Parazoarcus communis: one gene and its partners. The protein of the gene in region 1 interacts with the protein of each later gene in a pairwise test. Links are inferred from orthologs where the notes say so. Each region holds a gene or a part of one and is shown on either strand. Other genes may lie near its edges.

Region 1 (3,104 bases):
ATGCGGTCGGCCCCGGTGATCACCACGTCCGCCTCGCCATGCATCAGCAGGTGGCCGGCGGCGTTGTCGGCGATCAGCATGTGCGGTACATCGGCTTCGCGTAGTTCCCAGGCGGTGAGCAGGCCCTGGTTGCGCGGACGGGTTTCGCTGGCGATGACTTCGATGTCGACCCCGGCGGCCTGGGCTGCGTAGACGGGGGCGAGCGCCGTGCCTGCGCCGAGTGTGGCCAGCCAGCCGGCGTTGCAGTGGGTCATCACACGCAAGGGGCGACCGCTACGGGCGGGAAGCCCGCGCAGCAGGGCGAGGCCGTGACGGCCGATGGCGTCGCATGTCGCGGCGTCGTCGGCGCAGATCGCAGCGGCGGCGTCCCACGCCGTGGCAGTGCGTCGGGCCGCCGGCAGCGGACGCAGAATGCCGGCCATACGGTTCAGCGCCCAGTGCAGATTGACCGCGGTCGGGCGTGTGGCGGCGAGCAGTGTCAGGGCGTGTTCGAGCTGTTCGTCTTCAGCGCCCGCGCGGGTGAGGGCGAGCGCAACCCCCATTGCAGCCGTGGCACCAATCAGCGGCGCGCCGCGAACCTGCATGGTCCGGATGGCGTGCGCCACCTCGTCGAGGGTATTCAGGCGACACTGCTCACGCCGCCATGGCAGCGCAGTCTGGTCGAGTATCAGCAGGCTGTCGCCATCGCGGCACAGCGTCGGAACGGGTTGTACGAACATGGTGTGGATCCGGACCGGGCTCGGGTGCGGGCGGCAAAGTGCGTCGCCGCAGGCCTGCTACGGTCCTGTCTCCTGCTCTCTGGGGCAAGTTAAGCCTTGGAATGTGCCAGTCCTCGGGTCTGTCCGCAAGTCCGAATGCCCGGTGGCGCGGCGCTTGCGATCGGGCGCGACTCTGCGAAAATGCAAATCCCAGCCATTGCCGATCCGCCAGGATTCCCATGCCGCATTTTCCCGCACCGATCGAATCGCGCCTGCCGACTGTCGGCACTACCATCTTCACCGTCATGTCCCGGCTTGCGCAGGAGTGCGGTGCAATCAACCTGTCACAGGGCTTTCCTGACTTCAATGCGGAGGACGTGCTGTTCGAGCGTGTCGCCCACTGGATGAGGGCGGGCTTCAATCAATATGCCCCGATGGCGGGCTGTCTGCCCCTGCGCGAAGCCATCGTACGCAAGGTCGAGTCGCTGTACGGAACGCGCTACGATGTTGAGCATGAGGTCACGGTGACCGCCGGCGCCACGCAGGCCTTGTTCACCGCGGTCAGTGCGCTGGTTCATGCCGGTGATGAAGTGATTGTGTTCGAGCCGGTGTACGACTCCTACGGGCCGGCGATCGAGCTGGCCGGTGGCAAGGTCGTCCGCATGCAGTTGCGGGCACCGGATTACCGTCCCGACTGGGCTGCAGTCGCAGCAGCGATCGGGCCGCGGACGCGGATGATCATGATCAACTCGCCACACAACCCGACCGCGACCGTGTGGTCCGCGGACGATCTCGCCCAGCTTGCAGCGCTCACCCGCAACACCGGCATCGTGGTGGTGTCGGACGAGGTGTACGAGCACATCGTGTTCGATGGCGCGGCGCATCAGAGCTGCGCCGCGCATCCGGAGCTGGCTGCACGCAGCATCGTCGTGTCGAGCTTCGGCAAGACCTATCACATCACCGGCTGGAAGGTGGGGTACGTGGTGGCGCCGCGCGAACTGATGGCGGAGTTCCGCAAGGTTCACCAGTTCAACGTGTTTACCGTAAACACCCCGGTGCAGCTTGCGCTCGCGGACTACATGGCGGATGCCAGCCGGCATCTGCAGCTGTCGGCCTTCTATCAGGCCAAGCGCGATTATTTTCGTGCCGGGCTTGCCGGCGCCCGCTTCGAGCTCCTGCCATCGGGCGGCACCTATTTTCAGCTTGCCCGCTACGGCGCGATTTCGGATCAGCCCGATACGGCGTTCTGCGACTGGCTGACGCGTGAGGCGGGGGTGGCCGCGATCCCGGTGTCCGCATTCTTTGCCGACGGTCGTGACGAAGGCGTGATCCGCTTCTGCTTTGCCAAGAACGAAAACACGCTCGCTGCGGCCTGCGAGCGTCTGCAGACGCTGCGCTGACGTCAGGCTCGCCAATCCGCTTCGCCTGCCCTTCGGTGCGCCTCGGCCGCCGGCGGCAGGCCCCGCGGGTGGCGGCGTTGCTGCCGTCCTGCGTGGTAAACTTGCGGTCTTATTTTCTCTCGCGGCCGGCTTTCCATCGTGCGCAATCTGCTGATCTTTCTGCTGGTACTGGGTGGTATCTGGTGGGTGCGTCGTGCCCTCAAGCGACCGCGGCGTGGCGCTGGGCGCGAGCCGCGCCTGAACGAGCCCGAGCGGGTGCTGGCCTGCGCGCATTGCGGCGTGCATGTCCCTGAGAGCGAAGGCGTTCGCGACGAAAGCGGTTTTTACTGCAGCGAAGGGCACCGCCGTCTGGGTAATGCCGGCCGGGGAGAATAGGCTTGGGTGAGTCCGTGCTGTCCGGCGTCGACCCTGCGCGACTGCAGTCGCTGCGCTTTTTCAACCTGTTCCGGCTCATCATCGCCGGCATCTTCCTGGTGGGCGGACGTGAGCTCAATCTGGGCAGCGAACACCCGACCATCTTTCTCGTCACCGCGATCTGCTATCTCGGGGCCGTTCTGACCCTCGGCTTCCCCGATGCTGCACGACGCATGGGTTTCGACCGTCTGGTGACGCTGCAGGTCGTCATCGACGTGTTCATGCTGACGGCGTTCATGTGGTCCAGTGGCGGATTCCGCAGCGGCATGCCGGTGCTGATGATGATCGTGCTCGCAGGTGCGGGGCTGGTGGCCGAAGGGCGCATGGTGCTCTTTCTTGCGGCGCTGACGACGCTGGCCGTGCTCACCGAGAATGGCTGGCGTTTCATCGCCGACGGCACGCCGGGCGATTTTCTGCAGGTCGGCATCACCTGCATCGCGTTCTTCGGTATCGCGCTGGTGGCGCGCCTGCTTGCGCTGCGGGCCAAGAACAACGCTTCGCTTGCCGAAAGACGTGGCAAGGAGCTGGTCAAGCAGCAGGCGGTCAATGAACGCATCATCCGCGACATGCGCGATGGCGTGATCGTGCTCGG
Region 2 (4,162 bases), 2.0 Mb from region 1 along the record:
GCCAGTGGCGAGCATACAAGCGGCCTGGCTCGCATTGCCCGCATTGCCATTCTCGGACTGGTGATCGCAATGGGCTTGCGTGCGATGGGCATCGCCGACGATATCGTCAATCTGGCTTTCGGCCTGGGTTTTGGCGCGGTCGCAGTGGCGGTGGCCCTGTCCTTCGGACTGGGTGGTCGCGAAGCGGCCGGTCGCCAGATGGAGTACTGGCTGGCCAAGTTGCGCAAGGACGAACCCGGCAAGGACTGAAGCTGGACTTGGGTCCGGTGGCGGCATGACGGCACCGGACTTTTTCTTCCCGAGTACGGGGGGGATGGCGTCGCTCGGGTAAAATTGCGCCCATGAGTTCCGCACATTCCCCCCGTTTCGTTCATCTTCGTCTTCACACCGAATATTCGATCACGGACGGCATCGTCCAGATCGATCAGGCCATTTCGACCGCAGCGGCTGACGGCATGCCTGCGCTTGGCATCTCCGATCTCGCCAACCTGTTCGGGATGGTCAAGTTTTACAAGGGTAGCCGCGGCAAGGGCATCAAGCCGATCATTGGCGCGGATGTCTGGATCGAGAACGAGGTCGAGCGCGACAAGCCGTATCGCGTACTGTTGATCTGCAAGAATCGCAATGGTTATGGGCAGTTGTCCGAACTGCTGACGCGCGCCTACCTGGAGAACAAGCACCGCGGGCGGGCAGAACTGCGCCGCGCGTGGTTTGAGGACGGCGCCGCGAGCGATCTGCTCTGTCTTTCCGGCGCCATGATGGGCGATATCGGCCAGAACCTGGTCAACGGCAATCCCGAGATTGCAGAACTGCTGGCGGCCGACTGGAAGCGGCTATTTCCCGGCGGTTTCTATATCGAACTGCAGCGCGCCGGGCATCCTGGCACCGAAGCCTATATCCGCCAGGCGCTGGTGCTGGCGAACAAGCTCGGTCTGCCGGTGGTGGCGACGCATCCGGTACAGTTCCTCACCCGCGAGGATTTCAAGGCACACGAGGCGCGCGTATGTATCGCGCAGGGCTACGTGTTGGCTGACAAGCGTCGTCCGCGTGACTTTACCGAAGAGCAGTACCTCAAGAGCCAGGACGAGATGTGCGAACTGTTCGCAGATCTCCCCGAGGCACTTGAGAACGCGGTCGAGATCGCGCGCCGCTGCTCGCTGACGGTGCAACTGGGCAAGAACTTCCTGCCGCAGTTCCCGACGCCAGAAGGCATGACGCTGGACGACTTCCTGGTGCAGGAGGCCAAGGACGGGCTGGAACGCCGGCTCGCCCAGTTGTACCCGAGCCCGGAGGAGCGCGAGCGTCAGCGCCAGCGCTACGAGGATCGGCTGAAGTTCGAAACCGACACCATCATCCAGATGGGCTTTCCCGGTTACTTCCTGATCGTTGCCGACTTCATCCGCTGGGGCAAGGCGAACGGCGTGCCAGTGGGGCCGGGGCGAGGTTCCGGTGCCGGTTCGCTGGTGGCCTATTCGCTTGATATTACCGACATCGATCCGCTTGAGTACGCACTGCTGTTCGAGCGCTTCCTCAACCCGGAGCGGGTGTCGATGCCCGACTTCGATATCGACTTCTGCCAGGACAACCGCTATCGCGTGATCGAGTATGTGCGCGAGCGCTATGGCAAGGATGCGGTCAGCCAGATCGCCACCTTCGGCACGATGGCCTCGAAGGCCGTGGTGCGCGACGTGGGGCGCGTGCTGGATCTGCCCTATGGCCTGTGTGACAGGCTGTCCAAGCTGGTGCCGGTTGAAGGCGCGAAGCCGGTTTCACTGACCCGTGCCTACGAGATGGAGCCGCAGATCGGCGACATGATGAAGGACGGCAACGACGGCGAATCAGTGCAGGAGTTGTGGAGCCTGGCGCTGCCGCTCGAGGGCCTGTCGCGTAACGTGGGCATGCACGCCGGCGGCGTGCTGATCGCGCCGGGCAAGCTGACCGATTTCTGTCCGCTCTACATCGCCGATGGTGATGATGCGACCCCGGTGTCGCAGTTCGACAAGGACGACGTAGAAGCCGTAGGCCTGGTGAAGTTCGACTTTCTCGGTCTGCGCAACCTGACGATTATCGAACTTGCGCTGCAGTACGTGGAGCGCGAGACCGGCAAGCGCCCCGACCTGATGAGCCTCGGCTTCAAGGACCCCGCGGCCTACCAGATCCTGAAGGACGCCAATACCACGGCGATCTTCCAGGTCGAATCGGACGGCATGAAGAAGCTGCTCAAGAAGCTCGCGCCCGACCGTTTCGAAGACATCATCGCCGTGCTGGCGCTCTATCGCCCCGGCCCGCTCGGTTCGGGCATGGTGGATGACTTCATCCTGCGAAAGAAAGGCCAGCAGGAGATCGACTACTTCCACCCCGACCTCAAAGCCTGCCTGGAGCCGACCTACGGCGTGATCGTGTACCAGGAACAGGTGATGCAGATCAGCCAGATCATCGGCGGCTACACCCTGGGCGGGGCGGACATGCTGCGCCGGGCGATGGGCAAGAAGAAAGCCGAGGAGATGGCCAAGCACCGCGCCACCATTGCCGACGGTGCGAAGCAGAAGGGCTACGATCCGGCGCTGGCTGAGCAACTGTTCGACCTGATGACCAAGTTCGCGGAGTACGGCTTCAACAAGTCGCACACCGCGGCCTATGCGGTGGTCACCTACCACACGGCATGGTTGAAGGCCCACTACTGCGCGGCCTTCATGGCGGCGACGATGTCGTCCGACCTCGACAACACCGACACGGTGAAGATCTTCTACGAAGACACCGTTGCCAACAAGATCGAGGTGCTGCCGCCCGACGTCAACGCATCCGATTACCGCTTCGTGCCGGTCGATCGCAAGGTGATCCGCTATGGTCTGGGCGCGGTCAAGGGCGTTGGCGAGCCGGCGGTGCGCGCGATCATCGCGGCACGCGAGAAAGGCGCGCCTTTCCGTGACCTGTTTGATTTCTGCGAGCGTGTCGACCGTCGTCTGGCCAACCGCCGGGTGATCGAGGCCCTGATTCGCTCAGGGGCGATGGATACGCTGGAGGGCCACAAGGGGCTCGATCGCGCGCAACTGATGGCGACCGTGTCGCTGGCGATGGAGGCCGCCGAGCAGGTGGCTGCCAATGCGATGCAGGGCGGCCTGTTCGACATGATGCCGGAGGCGGCAGGGGCAGGTGTCGAGTTCGTCAAGGTGCGGCCGTGGACCGAGCGCGAGCGCCTCAAGGAAGAGAAGACCGCGATCGGCTTCTTCCTCTCCGGTCACCCCTTCAATGCCTTCAAGGGCGAAGTGCGCCGCTTCGTGCGCCGTACGCTGGCCCAGATCGAGCCGTCGCGTGACCTGACCATGATGGCCGGTGTGGTGATGGAGGTGCGGACGAAGGTGGGCAACCGCGGCAAGATGGCCTTCGTGCTGCTCGACGACGGCACGCAACCGCGCGAGGTGGCGGTCTATTCCGAAGTGCTCGATGCCAACCGCGGCAAGATCGTCACCGACGAGGTGCTGGTGATCGAGGGCAAGGTCAGCAATGACGAGTTCTCGGGCGGTTTCCGCATCATCGCCGACAAGCTGCTGACACTGGGTGAGGCGCGCAGCCGATTCGCGCGTGCGCTGCAACTGAAGCTCAACGGTGAAGTGGGCGAGAGTGGCGGCGCGGCGGCAACGGCCGACCGTCTGCAGACCTTGCTGACGCCGTTCCGCGATGGTGGCTGCCCGGTCAAGGTGCGTTATCGCAACGCCGTGGCGGAGGCGGAACTGCCTTTTGGCGATGGCTGGCGCGTGCGACTGGAGGAAAGTCTGCTCGAGAGCCTGCGCGAGTGGCTGCCGCCCGAGGCGGTAGAAGTGGTGTATCCGAACTGATGAGGGTGAGCGCCCTGCGGGGTGCTTACACCCAGTCTTTGGGCTGCAGGAAGACGTCGTAGAGACGGGCCTCCGGCGAACCGGCTTCGGGGTGCCAGTCGTAGCGCCATTTGACGATGGGCGGCATCGACATCAGGATGGATTCGGTGCGTCCGCCCGATTGCAGGCCGAACAGGGTGCCGCGGTCGAAAACCAGATTGAATTCGACGTAGCGACCGCGACGATATGCCTGGAAGTCGCGTTCGCGCTCGCCATATGGCGCGTCGCGATGACGTTCGATGATGGGCAGATAGGCGTCGACAAAGGCGTCGCCAACCGATCGCGTC
Region 3 (2,978 bases), 320 kb from region 1 along the record:
GCCGAACTCTGCGGCAAGGACCACGGCTTCATGCCGATCGAGGTGCATGTGGTCTCGGCCGAGAAATACACCGAGTGGGTCGCATCACAGCAGGCTCAGGCCACGACCGCCTCTGCGGACGACGCCCGGGAGTGGGCGCTGGCCGAACTGGTCGAGCGCGGCGAGAAGGTGTTTGCGGCCAACTGTGCTGCCTGCCATCAGGCCGATGGCAAGGGGTTGCCGCCGGTGTTCCCTGCGCTGGATGGCTCGCCCGTGGTGACGGGCGATGCAAGCGGCCAGATCGAACTGGTGTTGAAGGGCAAGGCGGGAACCGCGATGGCGGCATTCGGCGGCCAGTTGTCGGACGCCGAGCTTGCTGCGGTGATCACCTATACCCGCAACGCCTGGGGTAACCAGTCGGGCGTGGCGGTGCAGCCGGCAGATGTTGTGGCCGCGCGCTGAGGCTGAAGCCGAAGCACGTATCGCTGCAGTGTGATTGTAGGGGCCGTCCCGGTCCCGATGGCAAGGTTCTGTCGCGCGTGGGCGCGACAATGGAGGCGTGTGCATGAATACACTGACTCACGATCGGCCCGGCGTTCACCCCCCGCACGGTCATGCGCATGGTCCCACCGGCCTGATGCGCTGGGTGACCACCACCAATCACAAAGACATCGGCACGATGTACATGATCTTCAGCTTCATCATGTTCCTCTCCGGGGGGGTGATGGCACTGACGATCCGGGCCGAACTGTTCCAGCCCGGTCTGCAGGTGGTGGAGCCAGAGTTCTTCAACCAGCTCACGACCATGCACGGTCTGGTGATGGTGTTTGGCGCGATCATGCCGGCCTTCGTCGGCTTCGCCAACTGGATGATCCCGCTGATGATCGGGGCCAGCGACATGGCCTTCGCGCGCATGAACAACTGGAGCTTCTGGCTCCTGCCGCCGGCGGCCATCCTGCTGCTGGGTTCGTTCTTCGTGCCTGGCGGCGCAACTGCTGCGGGGTGGACGCTGTACGCACCGCTTTCGGTGCAGATGGGCATGGGCATGGATCTGGCGATCTTCGCCATCCACATCATGGGCGTGAGCTCGATCATGGGCGCGATCAACATCGTCGTCACCGTGCTCAACATGCGCGCGCCCGGCATGAACATGATGCGCATGCCGCTGTTCTGCTGGACCTGGCTGATCACCGCCTATCTGCTGATTGCGGTCATGCCGGTGCTGGCAGGGGCGGTCACGATGATCCTGACCGATCGCCACTTCGGCACCAGCTTCTTCAATGCCGCCGGTGGCGGTGACCCGGTGATGTACCAGCACATCTTCTGGTTCTTCGGTCACCCCGAGGTCTACATCATGATCCTGCCGGCCTTCGGCATTGTCAGCCAGATCATTCCGACCTTTTCGCGCAAGCCGCTGTTTGGCTATGCCTCGATGGTGTACGCGACCTCGTCGATTGCGATCCTGTCCTTCACCGTGTGGGCACACCACATGTTCACCACCGGCATGCCGGCAATCGGGCAGCTGTTCTTCATGTACGCGACGATGCTGATTGCGGTGCCCACCGGCGTGAAGGTGTTCAACTGGGTGGCGACCATGTGGCGCGGTTCGCTCAGTTTCGAGACGCCGATGCTGTGGGCCACCGGCTTCATCTTCGTGTTCACCATGGGCGGCTTCACCGGCCTGATCTGTGCCGTTGCACCGATCGACATCCAGCTGCAGGACACCTACTACGTGGTTGCGCACTTCCACTACGTGCTGGTCGCAGGCTCGCTGTTCGCCCTTTTCGCCGGTGCCTATTACTGGCTGCCGAAATGGACGGGACACATGCCCAGCGAGTTCCTCGGCAAGCTGCATTTCTGGTGCTCGATCGTGTTTTTCAACATCACCTTCTTCCCGATGCACTTCCTCGGGCTGGCAGGCATGCCGCGGCGGATTCCGGACTACGCCTTGCAGTTTGCCGATTTCAACGCGATGGCGTCCATCGGCGCATTCGGTTTCGGACTGTCGCAACTGATCTTCCTGGCCGCGGTCGTGAAGTGCGTCCGTGGTGGCAAGAAAGCGGAAGCACAGTCGTGGGAAGGCGCGGAAGGGCTGGAGTGGACGGTGCCTTCGCCGGCTCCGCATCACACCTTCGAGGATGCACCGGTGCTGGCCAAGGCATGAACAGCGTTGCAGTGAGAGGGGGGCGGAGCGGAGAGTCGGGAGAGGGCAGGCTCCGCCCCAAACTCTCACTCACGTGCCATTGCAATGTATATGGATGAACTGATGACACGAAGCGATCGACGTAATGCAAACCTGCGGACCGGGCTCATCCTGGCCGGGGTGGCGTTCGTCTTTTTTACTATTGTCATCATCAAGTACAAGGTGTTCGGGCAATGAGCCGCGAGCGTCGTGCCAACCGGATTGCCGGTGAGAACCGTCGCCTGCTCGTGCGCCTCGGGATCTCCGCAGTAGTGATGTTCGGCTTCGGCTTTCTGCTCGTGCCGTTCTACGAGCAGATCTGCGAAGCAACCGGGATCAACAATCTGTTGCAGCCGGACAAGGTGAGTGTGGAGAACACCCAGGTCGATCGCTCCCGCACGGTGCTCGTCCAGTTCGATGCCAATCTGCACGACCTGCCGTGGCGCTTCCAGCCCCAGCAGCGCTCGGTGACGGTGCATCCGGGCGAGATGGTGCATGTCGCATACGAGGTCGGCAACAAGCGGGACCGCCCGATTACCGGGCAGGCGGTGCCGAGCTACGGGCCGCAGGTGGCGGGGCAGTATTTCCGCAAGCTCGACTGTTTCTGCTTCACGCAGCAGACCCTGGCGCCGGGCGAGCAACGCACGATGCCGCTGGTGTTCGTGCTCGATCCAAAGCTGCCTGCGGACGTGACCACGATCACGCTGTCCTACACCTTCTTCGAGATTCAGGGGCGCAACGCAGCAAAAGCTTCGCTTGCGGACAAGTCGTGAGCAGTCAGCCGCCTCGTGCCGGCTTCATCGGTACCGTGAAGGCG

Evidence for each region.
Region 2: the proteins of CEW87_RS02765 (region 1) and dnaE interact in binary tests that used the Escherichia coli proteins (3 or more experiments, as listed by UniProt). The link is inferred for Parazoarcus communis from one-to-one orthologs.
Region 3: the proteins of CEW87_RS02765 (region 1) and ctaD interact in binary tests that used the Escherichia coli proteins (3 or more experiments, as listed by UniProt). The link is inferred for Parazoarcus communis from one-to-one orthologs.

The regions. Positions count from the first base shown.
Region 1 is NZ_CP022188.1:596,275-599,378, reverse strand. Bases 63-3,017 are described here. They hold CEW87_RS02765 (pyridoxal phosphate-dependent aminotransferase), read left to right. Parts: upstream 63-937; coding sequence 938-2,098; downstream 2,099-3,017. Other genes in these bases: CEW87_RS02755 (sensor histidine kinase), read left to right, coding at 2,476-3,017; CEW87_RS02760 (PP0621 family protein), read left to right, coding at 2,237-2,473; mtnA (S-methyl-5-thioribose-1-phosphate isomerase), read right to left, coding at 63-719. In the rest of the region: more of mtnA, read right to left, coding at 1-62; more of CEW87_RS02755, read left to right, coding at 3,018-3,104. UniProt on the Escherichia coli protein: Shows aminotransferase activity with methionine and histidine as substrates, and to a lesser extent also with phenylalanine.
Region 2 is NZ_CP022188.1:2,642,561-2,646,722, forward strand. The notes cover bases 24-4,036. They hold dnaE (DNA polymerase III subunit alpha), read left to right. Parts: upstream 24-341; coding sequence 342-3,836; downstream 3,837-4,036. Other genes in these bases: CEW87_RS12125 (mechanosensitive ion channel), read left to right, coding at 24-249; hemF (oxygen-dependent coproporphyrinogen oxidase), read right to left, coding at 3,862-4,036. Also shown: more of CEW87_RS12125, read left to right, coding at 1-23; more of hemF, read right to left, coding at 4,037-4,162. UniProt on the Escherichia coli protein: DNA polymerase III is a complex, multichain enzyme responsible for most of the replicative synthesis in bacteria. This DNA polymerase also exhibits 3' to 5' exonuclease activity. The alpha chain is the DNA polymerase catalytic subunit.
Region 3 is NZ_CP022188.1:919,894-922,871, reverse strand. What follows is about bases 15-2,843. They hold ctaD (cytochrome c oxidase subunit I), read left to right. Parts: upstream 15-544; coding sequence 545-2,143; downstream 2,144-2,843. Other genes in these bases: CEW87_RS04260 (cytochrome c oxidase assembly protein), read left to right, coding at 2,356-2,843; CEW87_RS22995 (cytochrome oxidase small assembly protein), read left to right, coding at 2,228-2,359; coxB (cytochrome c oxidase subunit II), read left to right, coding at 15-441. Also shown: more of coxB, read left to right, coding at 1-14; more of CEW87_RS04260, read left to right, coding at 2,844-2,934; CEW87_RS04255 (DUF2970 domain-containing protein), read left to right, coding at 2,931-2,978. UniProt on the Escherichia coli protein: Cytochrome bo(3) ubiquinol oxidase is the terminal enzyme in the aerobic respiratory chain of E.coli that predominates when cells are grown at high aeration.